One region of the Erwinia magellanica genome, then DNA from elsewhere that is predicted to be linked to it. Evidence: predicted binding sites of a transcription regulator. Region 1 holds the regulator's gene; each other region holds the start of a gene.

Evidence for each region. The regulator Fur, encoded in region 1, represses iron uptake genes when iron is present. The targets are predictions, from matches to a motif close to ATAATAATGAGAACNACTATCAA.
Region 2: a site for Fur is predicted at 1,831-1,853, ahead of AAH450_RS03465 (TonB-dependent siderophore receptor). Genes of this name have one in related genera too.
Region 3: a site for Fur is predicted at 2,427-2,449, ahead of bfd (bacterioferritin-associated ferredoxin). Genes of this name have one in related genera too.

Annotation. Positions count from the first base shown of each region.
Region 1 covers NZ_JBCHVC010000002.1:481,278-486,368, forward strand. Annotated here, with positions in the region: gene glnS (glutamine--tRNA ligase) at 1-1,227, shown strand, start outside; gene fur (ferric iron uptake transcriptional regulator) at 1,516-1,959, opposite strand; gene fldA (flavodoxin FldA) at 2,299-2,829, opposite strand; gene ybfE (LexA regulated protein) at 2,991-3,272, opposite strand; gene ybfF (esterase) at 3,420-4,181, opposite strand; gene seqA (replication initiation negative regulator SeqA) at 4,429-4,977, shown strand; gene pgm (phosphoglucomutase (alpha-D-glucose-1,6-bisphosphate-dependent)) at 5,008-5,091, shown strand, end outside.
Region 2 covers NZ_JBCHVC010000001.1:742,026-747,116, reverse strand. Annotated here, with positions in the region: gene treA (alpha,alpha-trehalase TreA) at 6-1,622, shown strand; gene AAH450_RS03465 (TonB-dependent siderophore receptor) at 1,945-4,062, shown strand; gene AAH450_RS03460 (GlsB/YeaQ/YmgE family stress response membrane protein) at 4,185-4,433, opposite strand; gene AAH450_RS03455 (flagellar brake protein) at 4,619-5,091, shown strand, end outside.
Region 3 covers NZ_JBCHVC010000004.1:29,200-34,290, reverse strand. Annotated here, with positions in the region: gene fusA (elongation factor G) at 1-1,063, shown strand, start outside; gene tuf (elongation factor Tu) at 1,134-2,318, shown strand; gene bfd (bacterioferritin-associated ferredoxin) at 2,486-2,680, shown strand; gene bfr (bacterioferritin) at 2,765-3,241, shown strand; gene rpsJ (30S ribosomal protein S10) at 3,576-3,887, shown strand; gene rplC (50S ribosomal protein L3) at 3,920-4,549, shown strand; gene rplD (50S ribosomal protein L4) at 4,560-5,091, shown strand, end outside.

The sequences.
Region 1 (5,091 bases):
GACCGTTCAGTAGAAGAGAACCTGGCGCTGTTTGAAAAAATGCGCAACGGCGGCTTTGCTGAAGGCACCGCCTGCCTGCGTGCAAAGATTGATATGGCCTCCAGCTTTATCGTCATGCGCGATCCGGTTCTCTACCGCATCAAGTTTGCCGAGCATCATCAGACCGGCAACAAGTGGTGCATCTATCCGATGTATGATTTTACCCACTGCATTTCCGATGCGCTGGAAGGGATCACCCACTCACTCTGTACCCTGGAGTTCCAGGATAACCGCCGTCTGTATGACTGGGTGCTGGATAACATCACCATTCCAACCCATCCGCGTCAGTACGAATTTTCTCGTCTGAATCTTGAATACGCCATTATGTCCAAGCGTAAGCTGAACCTGCTGGTAACAGAGAAGGTTGTGGAGGGCTGGGACGATCCACGTATGCTGACCGTTTCCGGTCTGCGCCGTCGCGGTTACACCGCCGGTTCTATCCGCGAGTTCTGCCGCCGTATTGGCGTGACCAAGCAGGATAACATCGTGGAAATGGCCTCGCTGGAGTCCTGTATTCGTGACGATCTGAACGAGAACGCCCCGCGCGCGATGGCGGTGATGGATCCGGTGAAGCTGGTGATTGAAAATCTGCCTGCTAATCATGAAGAGATCATCACCATGCCTAATCATCCGAACAAGCCGGAGATGGGGACGCGTGAAGTGCCGTTCAGCCGTGAAATTTATATCGATCGTGCTGATTTCCGCGAGGAAGCGAATAAGCAGTACAAGCGTCTGGTGCTGGGTAAAGAAGTGCGTCTGCGTAACGCCTACGTGATCAAAGCGGAGCGCGTGGCGAAGGATGAAGAGGGTAATATTACCTGCCTGTTCTGCACCTGCGATACAGAGACGTTGAGTAAAGATCCGGCCGATGGCCGTAAAGTGAAAGGGGTCATTCACTGGGTCTCTGCCATTCATGCCTTACCGGCAGAGTTTCGCCTGTATGACCGTCTGTTCAGCGTGCCAAATCCGGGTGCGGCAGAAGATTTCCTGACAACTATCAACCCTGACTCGCTGGTTATTCGTCAGGGCTTTGTGGAGCCAGGATTGCAGCAGGCAGAAGCCAGCAGCCCGTATCAGTTTGAGCGCGAAGGTTACTTCTGTGCTGACAGCCGATACTCATCTGCCGGTAACCTGGTGTTTAACCGCACGGTTGGCCTGCGTGACACCTGGACGAAAGCGGGAGAGTAGCGCTGCCGGGTTTTCTGCAAGCGACGCAGCCTCAGGGCTGCGTTTTTTTTTGCGCTTTATCAGGGGGTAACACTCTTTATTAGCGACGGGCGTAATAAAAGTCGCAAGAGCCAGCGAGAGCTGGCACCAGCCAGCAGCAGGAAAAGTCAGGGTAGGGAGGGAAATTTTCGCTGGCAAAGGCTTCAGCCGTGCGGAATCGCTCTGACTGATCCAGTTTTTTCACGCGGGCTTTACGGGTTCAGGCAAAAAAAAACCGGTGAAAATCACCGGTTTTTTCAGGAATGCAGATTATTTGTCGTGCAGCGTTTCGTCTTCGCGGCAGTCGCCAGTAGAACAGTGACCATAAAGGTACAAACTGTGGTTACTGAGCTTGATACCATGACGCGTGGCGATATCACGCTGGCGGGACTCGATCGATTCATCTCTGAATTCGATCACTTTGCCGCAGTCCAGACAGATAAGGTGGTCATGGTGATGTTGCTGAGTCAGTTCGAAAACGGATTTGCCACCTTCGAAATTGTGACGGGTAACGATCCCCGCGTCATCAAACTGGTTCAGAACGCGGTAAACCGTCGCCAGACCAATCTCTTCGCCCATATCAATCAGGCGCTTATACAAATCTTCCGCACTGACGTGATGGCCTTCAGGTTCCTGAAGCACTTCCAGAATTTTCAGTCGCGGAAGCGTGACTTTCAGGCCGGCCTTCTTTAATGCGGTGTTATTGTCAGTCATGCGGATATTGTCCTGTTACTTTGCTTGTCACTGTGCGGCTGAAAAGCCCTGAACATCGGTCGACGCAAAACGCCTCATTATAGTACTCACGCTTGGAAATGAACACCTCGGGCGTTGCGAATCTGTAAAGGGAGGTAATGATGATGTCTTTACGTCCGGAAAGCAGGCGCTGGGTTAACATTTCGCTTTGCCATGTTTTTAACAAACATGAAGTAAGCGGGGTGACCGATGGCGATATTCTACAGTTTTGCAGATGAAAGTTATGAAATTGTGCCTATTACTTCTATAGGAAAAATTACAGGCCTGATGTGAGTTACCTCCCACATCAGGCCGTTCTCCTTAAGCTTCCAGAATTTCCTTCAACTGGAGCTCATCGTAAATCTGTTTTACCCATTTTTCAGTACGTTCGCGGGTCAGTTCCGGCTGACGATCTTCATCAATAGCCAGGCCCAGGAAATGCGTGTCGTCAGCAAGTCCTTTGGACGCTTCAAAATGATAACCTTCAGTTGGCCAGTGACCCACGATAACGGCGCCTTTCGGTTCAATGATATCGCGAATGGTGCCCATCGCGTCACAGAAATACTCTGCGTAATCTTCCTGATCGCCACAGCCAAAAAGCGCAACCAGTTTGCCATTGAAATCGATCTCTTCCAGGGTAGGGAAGAAATCATCCCAGTCGCACTGGGCTTCGCCGTAGTACCAGGTTGGGATACCCAGCAGCAGGATATCAAAGGCTTCAAGGTCTTCTTTGCTACTTTTAGCGATATCATGAACCTCAGCCACCTCGTTACCGAGCTGCTTTTGGATCATTTTTGCAATATTTTCAGTATTGCCCGTATCGCTGCCAAAGAAAATGCCTACGAGTGCCATGCGCTTAATAACCTCTTGAAACTGAATTTTAGGGTAACGACTTTACTGCAATTAACGGCAATGATAGCAGACAGCACAAGGGGGATAAATGAGTAATCCGCCAGCTTTTGTCGCTTTGTGCTTCACCAGCAAGAGGTTGAAGAGCCGGGTTTACCCCTTTTTCAACGCTTCTGGCTGGCTAACATCGCCATCACCATCTCTTCTATCAGTTCGCCGCGGCTGATATTTCGCTGCTCGGCAAGCTGGTTCAGGGCATCCACGGCGTCGCTGTTCATTTTCAGCTCCACACGCTTTAACCCGCGCACTTTGTCCCGCTTGAGCTGATTGCGTTTATTGATACGCAGTTGCTCATCACGCGTCAGCGGATTTGTTTTTGGTCGCCCCGGACGACGGTCATCTGCGAACAGATCGATCGTGGTGCGGTCCGTGTTTTCTTTTGCCATAGAATCGTGATACTGAAAGGCTGGAGTTCTGATGGTTCAGGCCTGATGACGGCTGAAATTCGTGCTGCGACAAATTTTAAGCGCGCCATCATACCCCAGTAAAAGTCATGACGACAATGATTTAGGCTGAACGGGATAGATTTGTTTTCACCGCGCAAGAAAACGACGGATTGCGCGTAAAACGGCATCAGGTTTCTCAGCATGAACCCAGTGACCAGCACCGGCAACAACATGCGCCCGCGCGCCGGGAAATTGTGCCAGCAGTGCTTCACGATGCGCGTCAGCCAGGTAGGGGGAAAGCTCACCCCGAATAAACAACGCCGGATGAGACCATGGCGGCAGCGGCTGCCAACCAATAATCCTGTCGTAGTTCTCCCAGAGAACCGGAACGTTGAAGCGCCACTCTCCCTGGTGGAAAGATTTTAGCAGAAACTGAATAACGCCTTCTTCTATTGTCTCTCGCATAAGCGCGGCCGCATCTGAACGGGAGGTGAGGTTTGCGGCGGTGACGGCCTTGAGTGCGGCAAAAATGGCGTCATGATGGCGCTCAGGATAGGCAACAGGCGCCATATCAATCACCACCAGTTTTTCAACCCGCTCAGGCGCGAGCGCAGTGAGCAGCATCGCCACCTTGCCGCCCATTGAATGGCCGACAGCGATAAAGCGATCGATCCCTTCGGCATCCAGCGTTTCCAGCACATCTTCTGCCATGGCCTGGTAAGTCATCTCACTCTCTTGCCCCGATAAGCCGTGGTTACGTAAATCAAGCTGTACCAGCGGATGCTCATCCCTCAGCCCTCTTGCCAATACCGCAAGATTATCAAGACTGCCAAACAGACCATGGATCAACACTACCGGCGATGCGGAGCAGGCGGATTGTTCAGATTGCAGGCGGATATTCAATTTCATAACAAAGTTCTTACTGTTGAAACCAGGGGTTAGGTTATCATAGATTTACTTTTTCCTGCCGTGACGGCCAGATACCGCCCGCCAGAGTTTTTGCGGCATATTCTGACTTTTACCGCTATCAGGGGCTGGCGCTACTCCCCGGCAGGATTTAACTTTATAATCCTCGTGTTAGAGCTGGATGGTCATGCAGGGCCTTTTTCATACCGTGCAAACCGGCTCTTATCAGCAATAATTGTACTGGATCAAGATGAAAACTATTGAAGTCGACGAAGAGCTCTACCGTTATATCGCCAGCCACACTCAGCATATTGGTGAAAGCGCCTCTGACATTTTGCGCCGTATGCTTAAATTTACTGCCGGTCAGAGTGCGCCTGCCGCACCCGTAGCGCCTGCCGCTGTGGGCGGGACGAAAGAGACCGCGTCTGTGAAAGCGGATTCTCGCCCACAGGATCGCGTTCGCGCTGTGCGTGAGCTGCTGCTGTCTGATGAATATGCAGAACAGAAGAAAGCGGTTAACCGGTTTATGCTGATTCTGTCGACTTTATATAACCTGGATCCCAAAGCATTTGCCGCCGCAACCGAGTCTTTACTTGGCCGGACGCGCGTCTACTTTGCAGGCAATCAACAAACACTGGTACAGAATGGCACCCATACCAAGCCGCAACATATTCCCGGCACGCCGTATTGGGTGATAACCAACACCAACACAGATCGCAAACGGAGCATGATTGAACATATCATGCAGTCAATGCAGTTCCCTGCGGAACTCGCTGACAAGGTTTGCGGTACCCTCTAACTGATTAAAAAGCGTCAGGGAGAATCGCCAATGGCCAATCACCCCCGTGCCGGGCAACCAGCCCAGCAGAGTGATTTGATTAACGTTGCACAATTAACGTCACAATATTATGTC
Region 2 (5,091 bases), on a different contig from region 1:
CGTTTATGGTGGCCGCACTGACACAAACGGGTTATGCGGCGCAAAGCGACAGCGAACAGCATCTTTTGAGTCAGGTTCCTCAGCCGCCAGATATCCGCCTTGGGCCACTGTTCCATGCCGTTCAGGCGGCCAAACTTTTCCCGGATCAGAAAACTTTTGCTGACGCGGTGCCTAAAAGCAACCCCGCCTCGATTCTGGCCGACTGGCAGATGCAGAAATCTCAGCGCAATTTTGATCTCAAGCGCTTCGTGAACGCTAACTTCACGCTTCCGGCTGAAGGTGAAAAATATGTGCCTCCAGCCGGGCAGAGCCTGCGCGAGCACATAGATGGCCTGTGGCCGGTGCTGACCCGTTCAGCCCAGCAGGCTAACCAGTGGGACTCTTTGCTACCGCTACCAAAACCTTATGTTGTTCCTGGCGGACGCTTCCGTGAGGTCTATTACTGGGACAGCTATTTCACCATGCTCGGCCTCGCTGAAAGCGGGCACTGGGATCGCGTGCAGGATATGGCAGACAACTTTGCCCACGAGCTGGATACCTACGGTCATATCCCGAACGGTAACCGCAGCTATTATCTCAGCCGCTCTCAGCCGCCCTTCTTCAGCATGATGGTTGATTTGCTGGCTCAGCATCAGGGTGACAGCGTATACAGTAAATACCTGCCACAGCTGCAAAAAGAGTATGACTACTGGATGGCCGATGCCAACAGCGTCAAGCCTGGAGAAGCCACCAAACGCGTGGTGAAGCTTAAAGATGGCACCTTGCTGAACCGTTACTGGGATGCCCGTGAGGTTCCGAGAACGGAATCTTATATGGATGATATCGCCACCGCAGATAAAGCTGATAACCGAAATAAAGCGGAGCTGTACCGTGATTTACGCTCTGGTGCGGCCTCCGGCTGGGACTTCAGTTCCCGCTGGTTTGATAAACCAGGCGACCTTTCCACTATTCACACCACCCGCATTATCCCGGTCGATCTGAATTCGCTGATTTTCCATCTGGAGAAAACCCTTGCCAGGGCAAATAAGGTGGCGAAAAACGACCAGGCGGCTGAACACTTTAGCCAGCTGGCGGAAACGCGCCAGGCGGCCATTAACCGTTATCTCTGGGATGATAAACAGGGATGGTATGCCGATTATGACTGGAAAAAAGCCTCAGTCCGTCCTCAGCTGACGGCAGCTGCGCTCTTCCCTCTTTACATGCAGGCCGCTACCGAAGAGAAAGCGACCCGTACGGCCTCGGCGGTGCAGGCGCAACTTGTTAAGGAAGGGGGACTGGTGACCACTAACGTCAATAATGGCCAGCAGTGGGATGCACCAAACGGCTGGGCGCCGCTACAGTGGGCGGCGGTGCAGGGGCTGAACAATTACGGCAAGCAGACGCTGGCAAAAGATATCGGCATGCGCTTCCTGAAAAATGTTCAGAACACCTATGATAAGGAGCATAAGCTGGTGGAGAAATATGTCGTGGAAGGCAAAGGCCTGGGCGGCGGCGGCGGCGGTGAATATCCGTTGCAGGATGGGTTTGGCTGGACTAACGGCGTTACCCTCAAGCTGATGGATCTCTACTGTCCGAAGAACAAAACCTGTAACAACGTAGGGGATATGGCTTCCGGTCAATAATCTCTCTTCTGGCGGCCCTGATTTTTCCGTGGGCCGCCACCCTGCCTGACCTGGCCGTTGATCAACTTCCCTGATACTCAAGCTCTGATTACCTTCTCTGCGGTGAATGCTCTGCCTCTGGCAGGCCCACTCCGTGTATAAAGTCTATTCCCCTGATTTTAGCATGGGAAAATATAAGCAAAATCAATGCTTGAAACGTTTTTACGGAAAGATAATAATTCTCATTGAGATTATCATACATCTTTACATTACCGTCATGCGCGCCTGACCTCTCTGCGTTGCGCCAACGGTTCTTATTTCGCACTTTGTAAGGGAATTGACAATGAGAATGGCTTTTAGCTTAAAGCGTTCTGCTCTGCTGTGCTCGATCGCGCTGGCTGCACCAGCTTTTACCTTTGCAGCAGAAACGCTGGTGGTCACCGCCCAGCCTGCTGAAACGGCATCCACGCCAACAGAGGGTTATACGGCTAAAACCTCTACAGGCGCGACAAAAACGGATCGTCCACTGATCACCACGGCGCAGTCGGTTTCCGTAGTGACCCGTCAGCAGATGGAAGATCAGGGTGCGATGAACGTCAACCAGGCGCTCAACTATACCGCTGGTGCATTTACTAATTTCGCGGGTGCAGCGACTCGCTATGACACCGTCTCCCTGCGTGGCTTCCACGGCGGCGATGTTGATAACGTCTTCCTGGACGGGTTAAGGCTGATGAGCGACCCTGGCAGCTATAACGTTTTGCAGGTAGATCCGTGGTTCCTGGAACGTATCGATGTGATCAAAGGCCCCTCTTCCGCCCTCTATGGGCAGACCGTGCCCGGTGGCCTGGTCATGGAAACCTCTAAACGACCGCAGTTTACTCAGGAAGGCCATTTCCGCGCCTCGACCGGCACTAATGCCACTAACAGCGCCGCCTTTGATTACACCAATGCGATCAATGACCAGTTGGCGTATCGCCTGACGGGTATCACCCGCAACAGCGATACGCAGTACGATCACACTCGCGAAGAGAAGTATGCTATTTCTCCTTCTCTGCTCTGGCAGCCGGATGAAGATACCTCGCTGCTGCTGCGCGCTTATCTGCAAAAAGATCCCTCAGGCGGCTATCACAGTGCCGTGCCAGGCGACGGCAGCATCACGGAACACAATGGTCGTAAGCTCAGTAATGGCTTTTACGATGGCGACAGCTCGCTGGACCAGTTCAAGCGTAATGAACAGATTTACAGCTACGAATTCTCGCATCGCTTCAATGACACCTGGGCGTTCCGTTCCAATGCCAGCTATTCCCACTCTAATGTCGATTTGGATCAGGTTTATCAGATAGGCTGGGACAGCGCCAATCCCGATCTGTTAAACCGCTACTATTCTGGGTCACGTTCATCGCTTGATGCTTTTGCTATCGATAACCAGCTGGAGGCGGATTTCGCCACGGGCGAAGTCGAGCATAAAGTGGTGCTGGGTGGCGAATACCATCAGTACAAAAATGATTTAAGCGATGCCAGCGGCCCGGCAAATCAGCTTAATGCCCTGACTGGCCAGGCTGTGGGCAGCCGTCAGAACTACGACTTTGTTCATTCGCAGCGTCGTTATTATCAGACCGGCGTCTATTTGCAGGATGAGATGATCTGGCAGAAATGGCATCTGGATCTCTCTGGCCGCTACGATCGCATCGTGTCGGAAAACGAAACTTACTCCACCAGCACTAAACATCGTCGACAGGATGATCACATCAGTGGCCGTGCCGCCCTGCTCTACGCCTTTGATAACGGCATCTCGCCTTACGCCAGCTACAGCCAGGCTATTACGCCGCAGTCACTCTCTGATGCCAATGATAATCTGCTGAAGCCCACCACCTCAGAGCAATATGAAGCCGGGGTGAAATATCAGCCAAACGGCACATCCGATCTCTACTCCGTTGCCCTCTACGATCTGACGCAGAAAGATGTGGGCAACCGGGTGGTGGTAGGTTCTTACTATGAACCGGCAGGAAAAGTGCATTCGCAGGGCATTGAACTGGAAGCGCATAACCAGATCACGCCACGTCTGAGCACCATCGCCAACTACACCCTGAGCCATGTTCGCTTCAAAGATTCTGTGGATGGCAACGACGGCCACACGCCTTACGTCACGCCAAACTCTATGGCGTCGGCCTGGGCGAAATATCAGTTAGACTGGGGTATCAGCGTGGGCGCTGGCGTGCGTTACATCGGCAAACAGTGGGCAGACAATGAAAACACCACTCGCCTGCCCTCCACTACCTTGTTCGACGCTTCAGTACGCGCCGATCTGGGTGCCTGGAACAGCAGCCTGAAAGGGGCATTTGTGCAGGTGAACGCCAATAACGTGACCGATCGTGATTACGTTTCTGCCTGTTACGGCACCGGTTACTGCTACTGGGGCGCTGAGCGCACCGTGGTCGCTACTGTAGGCTATGATTTCTGACCGGATATAAGTGCATTCCGAGCCGGGACCCGTGAATTTTTCATTGGGTAAGCTGACGCCCGGCTCGGGGGCATAAAAAAAGGGAGACGATAATCGTCTCCCTTTTCTTTGCAGCCAGTAGGTCAGCTTCTCACTTTGCGGTAAATCCACAGCACGACAATCGCACCAATAACCGCAACGACAAAGCTGCCGAAGTTGAAGCCATCTACTCTGCCGAAGCCAAACAGGGTGCTGATCCAGCCCCCGACTACGGCACCGATAACGCCCAGGATCACGGTGATGATAATTCCACCGCCATCTTTACCCGGCATAATCCATTTGGCGATAATCCCTGCGATCAATCCAAAAATGATCCATGACAAAATACCCATTTACTGCTCCTTGTGGCTTGCTGATTAGACGGGGTAAGTATAGGTCAGGATTCTAACTCTGTGATTTAAATCTAAACTTTTTCAGAAATTTTTTTTCCTGGCGGGCTAAAGCCCCCTCTTTTATTGCCGATAATTCGACGTATACCGCTGAAAGCGCGTGTTCTTACATTCAACTGGAGTGGGATGTGAAAGAAGAAGAAAATAAAGAACAGTACCTGAAGCGCGGCCCGCTGGCTGTGCTTGGCGTACTTAAGAATCTGTTGAAAAATCAGACGCCTATCCTGGTATCGCACAGTCGCGGCCAGTTTATTACCCGCTTGCTGGATGCCGATCAGGATCGCCTGATCCTCGACCTTGGCAGTAATGATTATGAAAACCAGATGGCTGTTGCAGCAGAAGAGCTGCATTTCACGGCTGAAACGCATGGCGCAAAAGTGGAATTTGCGCTTGGTGTCCTACAGGAAGATAAGTTTGAAGGGCTGCCTGCTTTTAGCGCTGCCCTGCCCGACCTGTTGTGGATGATCCAGCGCCGCGAGTTTTTCCGCGTTTCTGCGCCGCTTGACCCCATTTTTTATTGCTATGCGCAGTGGCCGGACGGCAGCGGTGAAGGCCGGATGCGCCTCCAGGATCTCTCACTGGGCGGCGTTGCCGTGCTTGG
Region 3 (5,091 bases), on a different contig from region 1:
CCCGGTTAAGTCTGCACGTGAGCGTCTGGGCCGTATCGTTCAGATGCACGCCAACAAACGTGAAGAGATTAAAGAAGTTCGCGCAGGCGACATCGCTGCGGCTATCGGTCTGAAAGACGTGACTACTGGTGACACCCTGTGTGACCCAGAAAACGTTATCATTCTGGAGCGCATGGAGTTCCCTGAGCCGGTAATCTCGATCGCTGTTGAACCAAAAACCAAAGCTGACCAGGAAAAAATGGGTCTGGCTCTGGGTCGTCTGGCGAAAGAAGATCCATCATTCCGCGTATGGACTGATGAAGAAACTAACCAGACCATTATCGCCGGTATGGGTGAGCTGCACCTCGATATCATCGTTGACCGCATGAAGCGTGAATTCAACGTTGAAGCGAACGTCGGTAAACCTCAGGTTGCTTACCGTGAAGCGATTCGCGCGAAAGTTACCGATATCGAAGGTAAACACGCCAAGCAGTCTGGTGGTCGTGGTCAGTACGGTCATGTTGTTATCGACATGTACCCACTGGAGCCGGGCGTTAACCCTAAAGGTTACGAGTTTGTCAACGACATCAAAGGTGGTGTGATTCCTGGTGAATACATCCCTGCGGTGGACAAAGGTATCCAGGAGCAGCTGAAATCAGGTCCTCTGGCTGGTTATCCAGTGGTTGATCTGGGCGTTCGTCTGCACTTCGGTTCATACCATGACGTTGACTCCTCTGAGCTGGCGTTTAAACTGGCGGCTTCTATCGCGTTCAAAGACGGCTTTAAGAAAGCGAGCCCGGTTCTGCTTGAGCCAATCATGAAGGTTGAAGTAGAGACTCCTGAAGAGAATACCGGTGACGTTATCGGTGACCTTAGCCGTCGTCGTGGTATGCTCAAAGGACAGGAATCTAACGCTACTGGCGTTCAGATTCACGCTGAAGTTCCGCTGTCTGAAATGTTCGGATACGCGACTCAGTTGCGTTCTCTGACTAAAGGCCGTGCTTCATACTCCATGGAGTTCCTGAAGTATGATGATGCGCCGAATAACGTCGCTCAGGCCGTTATTGAAGCTCGTAGCAAATAAGCTACAGTTTTAAAATATTGATCCTATGCTCTCACCAAAGGGTGAGAGCATTAAAGTAAGGAATATCGTCGTGGCTAAAGAGAAATTTGAACGTAACAAACCGCACGTCAACGTTGGTACCATCGGACACGTTGACCACGGTAAAACTACCCTGACTGCTGCTATCACCACCGTTCTGGCTAAAACCTACGGCGGTTCTGCTCGTGCATTCGACCAGATCGATAACGCACCAGAAGAAAAAGCACGTGGTATCACCATCAACACTTCACACGTTGAATATGACACCCCGTCTCGCCACTATGCGCACGTTGACTGCCCAGGCCACGCCGACTATGTGAAAAACATGATCACCGGTGCTGCGCAGATGGACGGTGCAATTCTGGTTGTTGCTGCAACTGACGGCCCAATGCCTCAGACCCGTGAACACATCCTGCTGGGTCGCCAGGTTGGCGTTCCTTACATCATCGTGTTCCTGAACAAGTGCGACATGGTTGATGATGAAGAGCTGCTGGAACTGGTAGAAATGGAAGTACGTGACCTGCTGTCACAGTACGACTTCCCAGGCGACGACACGCCAATCGTTCACGGTTCTGCTCTGAAAGCGCTGGAAGGCGACGCTGAGTGGGAAGCTAAAATCATTGAGCTGGCTGGCCACCTGGATAACTACATCCCGGAACCAGAGCGCGCAATCGACAAGCCATTCCTGCTGCCTATCGAAGACGTCTTCTCTATCTCCGGCCGTGGTACAGTTGTTACCGGTCGTGTAGAGCGCGGTATCGTTAAAGTTGGTGAAGAAGTTGAGATCGTTGGTATCAAAGATACCGTGAAATCAACCTGTACCGGCGTTGAAATGTTCCGTAAGCTGCTGGACGAAGGTCGTGCAGGCGAGAACTGTGGTGTTCTGCTGCGTGGTATCAAGCGCGAAGACATCCAGCGTGGCCAGGTTCTGGCTAAGCCAGGCACCATCAAGCCACACACCAAGTTCGAGTCAGAAGTTTATATTCTGTCTAAAGACGAAGGCGGCCGTCATACTCCGTTCTTCAAAGGCTACCGTCCTCAGTTCTACTTCCGTACAACTGACGTGACCGGTACCATCGAACTGCCAGAAGGCGTTGAAATGGTCATGCCTGGTGACAACATCAAAATGGTTGTTACCCTGATCCACCCAATCGCGATGGATGACGGTCTGCGTTTCGCAATCCGTGAAGGCGGCCGTACTGTTGGTGCGGGCGTTGTTGCTAAAGTTATCGCTTAATCGCTGATAATTTGAAATGGCGGGGCGCGCCTCCGCCATAGCAAATAAAAAGAGCACTTCGGTGCTCTTTTTTTATGCCTGCAATTTAGCCGACAGGCAGCAGTCAGCATTGTAATAAAAACTATTCGCATTTACACTAAGGAGAGAAAATAGACTGGAGTAGCGAAATGTACGTCTGTTTGTGTAATGCCGTCAGTGATAAAACTATCCGTGCAGTGGTTCGCCGTTACCAGCCCAAATCGATACAGCAACTTCGTCAACTGGTTCCGGTTGGCAAGCAGTGTGGCAAATGCATCCGTGCCGCGCGTGAAATTATGGACCAGGAGCTACAGCACGTTCCGCAATACAAAGAGATTGCCTGATAATCTCCCTGCAATTTGTCATGCTTTTTTGACTTCCTTCAATCCGCATCTACGATCTAATGAACTGGAAGCGGAGGAAACAACATGAAGGGCGATATAAAAATCATAAGTCATCTCAACAAATTGCTTGGAAATGAGTTAGTTGCTGTTAATCAGTATTTCCTGCACGCGCGGATGTTCAAAAACTGGGGACTGATGCGCTTAAACGATATCGAATACCATGAGTCTATCGATGAGATGAAGCATGCGGACAAGTACATAGAACGCATACTTTTTCTGGAAGGCATTCCCAATCTACAGGATCTTGGCAGATTGCGTATCGGGGAAGATGTGGAAGAGATGCTGAAGTCAGATTTGCAGCTTGAACTGGAAGGAGCAAGAGATCTTCGGGAAGCGATTGCCTACGCAGACAAGGTTCATGACTATGTCAGCCGGGATATGATGATTACCATTCTGGAAGATGAAGAGCATCATATCGATTTTCTGGAAACAGAACTCGACCTGATAAGCAAAATTGGCATCCAGAATTATCTTCAGTCACAAATTCAGGTAGAACAGTAGTCCGGGACAGAAAGATGGTATTGCATAAATTTACGCCGCTGAAGCAGAGCTTTCAGCGGCGTTACTGTTTCTGAACCCGACTGATACTTTCTCATCCTCGCCCGCCTTATTCACTCATCCCAATAAACAGGTTGCTTTATGTGCTCAGGCACGTATAATTCGCGGGCTTGTCAGAAATGACGGCCCGGTTCAATCTGAACCGCAGGCGAGCAATCCGCTCACCTGACAATACTCCCAATAGGGGAGTTATGTGCAGACGATTACACTCTCCCATCAATCGTAATGGGTATGAGTAGTAATCTTTTCGTTTATAAATAATTGGAGCTCTGGTCTCATGCAGAACCAAAGAATCCGTATCCGTCTTAAAGCGTTTGATCATCGTCTGATTGATCAATCAACTGCGGAAATCGTTGAGACTGCCAAGCGCACTGGTGCGCAGGTACGTGGTCCCATCCCGCTGCCGACCCGCAAAGAGCGTTTTACCGTTCTGATCTCTCCGCACGTCAATAAAGATGCGCGCGATCAGTACGAAATTCGTACTCACAAGCGTCTGGTTGACATCGTTGAGCCAACTGAAAAAACGGTTGATGCTCTGATGCGTCTGGATCTGGCTGCAGGTGTAGACGTGCAGATCAGCCTGGGTTAATCAGGTCATTGAGCGATTGAGAGGTTGAAACAATGATTGGTTTAGTCGGTAAAAAAGTGGGCATGACTCGTATCTTCACAGAAGATGGCGTTTCTATCCCAGTAACCGTGATTGAAATTGAAGCAAACCGCGTAACTCAGGTTAAGAGCCTGGAAAACGACGGCTACACTGCTATCCAGGTAACTGCCGGTGCTAAAAAAGCTAACCGTGTAACTAAGCCTGAAGCAGGCCATTTTGCTAAAGCTGGCGTTGAAGCTGGCCGTGGTCTGTGGGAATTCCGTACCGCTGAAGGCGCAGAGTTCACTGTAGGTCAGAGCATTAACGTTGATATTTTCGCTGACGTGAAAAAAGTTGACGTGACTGGTACATCTAAAGGTAAAGGTTTTGCCGGTACTGTTAAGCGCTGGAACTTCCGTACTCAGGATGCTACTCACGGTAACTCCTTGTCTCACCGCGTTCCGGGTTCTATCGGTCAGAACCAGACTCCGGGCAAAGTGTTCAAAGGCAAGAAAATGGCAGGCCAGCTGGGTAATGAGCGCGTAACCGTTCAGAGCCTGGACGTAGTACGCGTTGACGCTGAGCGCAACCTGCTGCTGGTTAAAGGTGCAGTTCCCGGTGCTACCGGTAGCGACCTGATCGTTAAACCAGCTGTGAAGGCGTAAGGGGATAGCAATGGAATTAGTATTGAAAGACGCGCAAAGCGCGCTGACTGTTTCCGAAACTACCTTCGGTCGTGATTTCAACGAAGCGCTGGTACATCAGGTTGTTGTTGCTTATGCAGCAGGTGCCCGTCAAGGTACCCGTGCTCAGAAGACCCGTGCTGAAGTTACTGGTTCCGGCAAAAAGCCGTGGCGCCAGAAAGGTACCGGCCGTGCGCGTGCAGGTTCTGTAAAGAGCCCAATCTGGCGTTCCGGTGGTGTATCCTTCGCTGCAAAGCCGCAGGACCACAGTCAAAAAGTTAACAAAAAGATGTACCGCGGCGCGCTGAAAAGCATCCTGTCCGAACTGGTACGTCAAGATCGTCTGATCGTTGTCGAGCAGTTCTCTATTGAAGCGCCTAAAACTAAGCTGCTGGTAGAGAAACTGAAAGACATGGCTCTGGAAGACGTGCTGATCATCACTGGCGAACTGGAAGAGAACCTGTTCCTGGCCGCTCGCAACCTGTACAAGGTTGACGTACGTGATGCAGCGGGTATCGACCCAG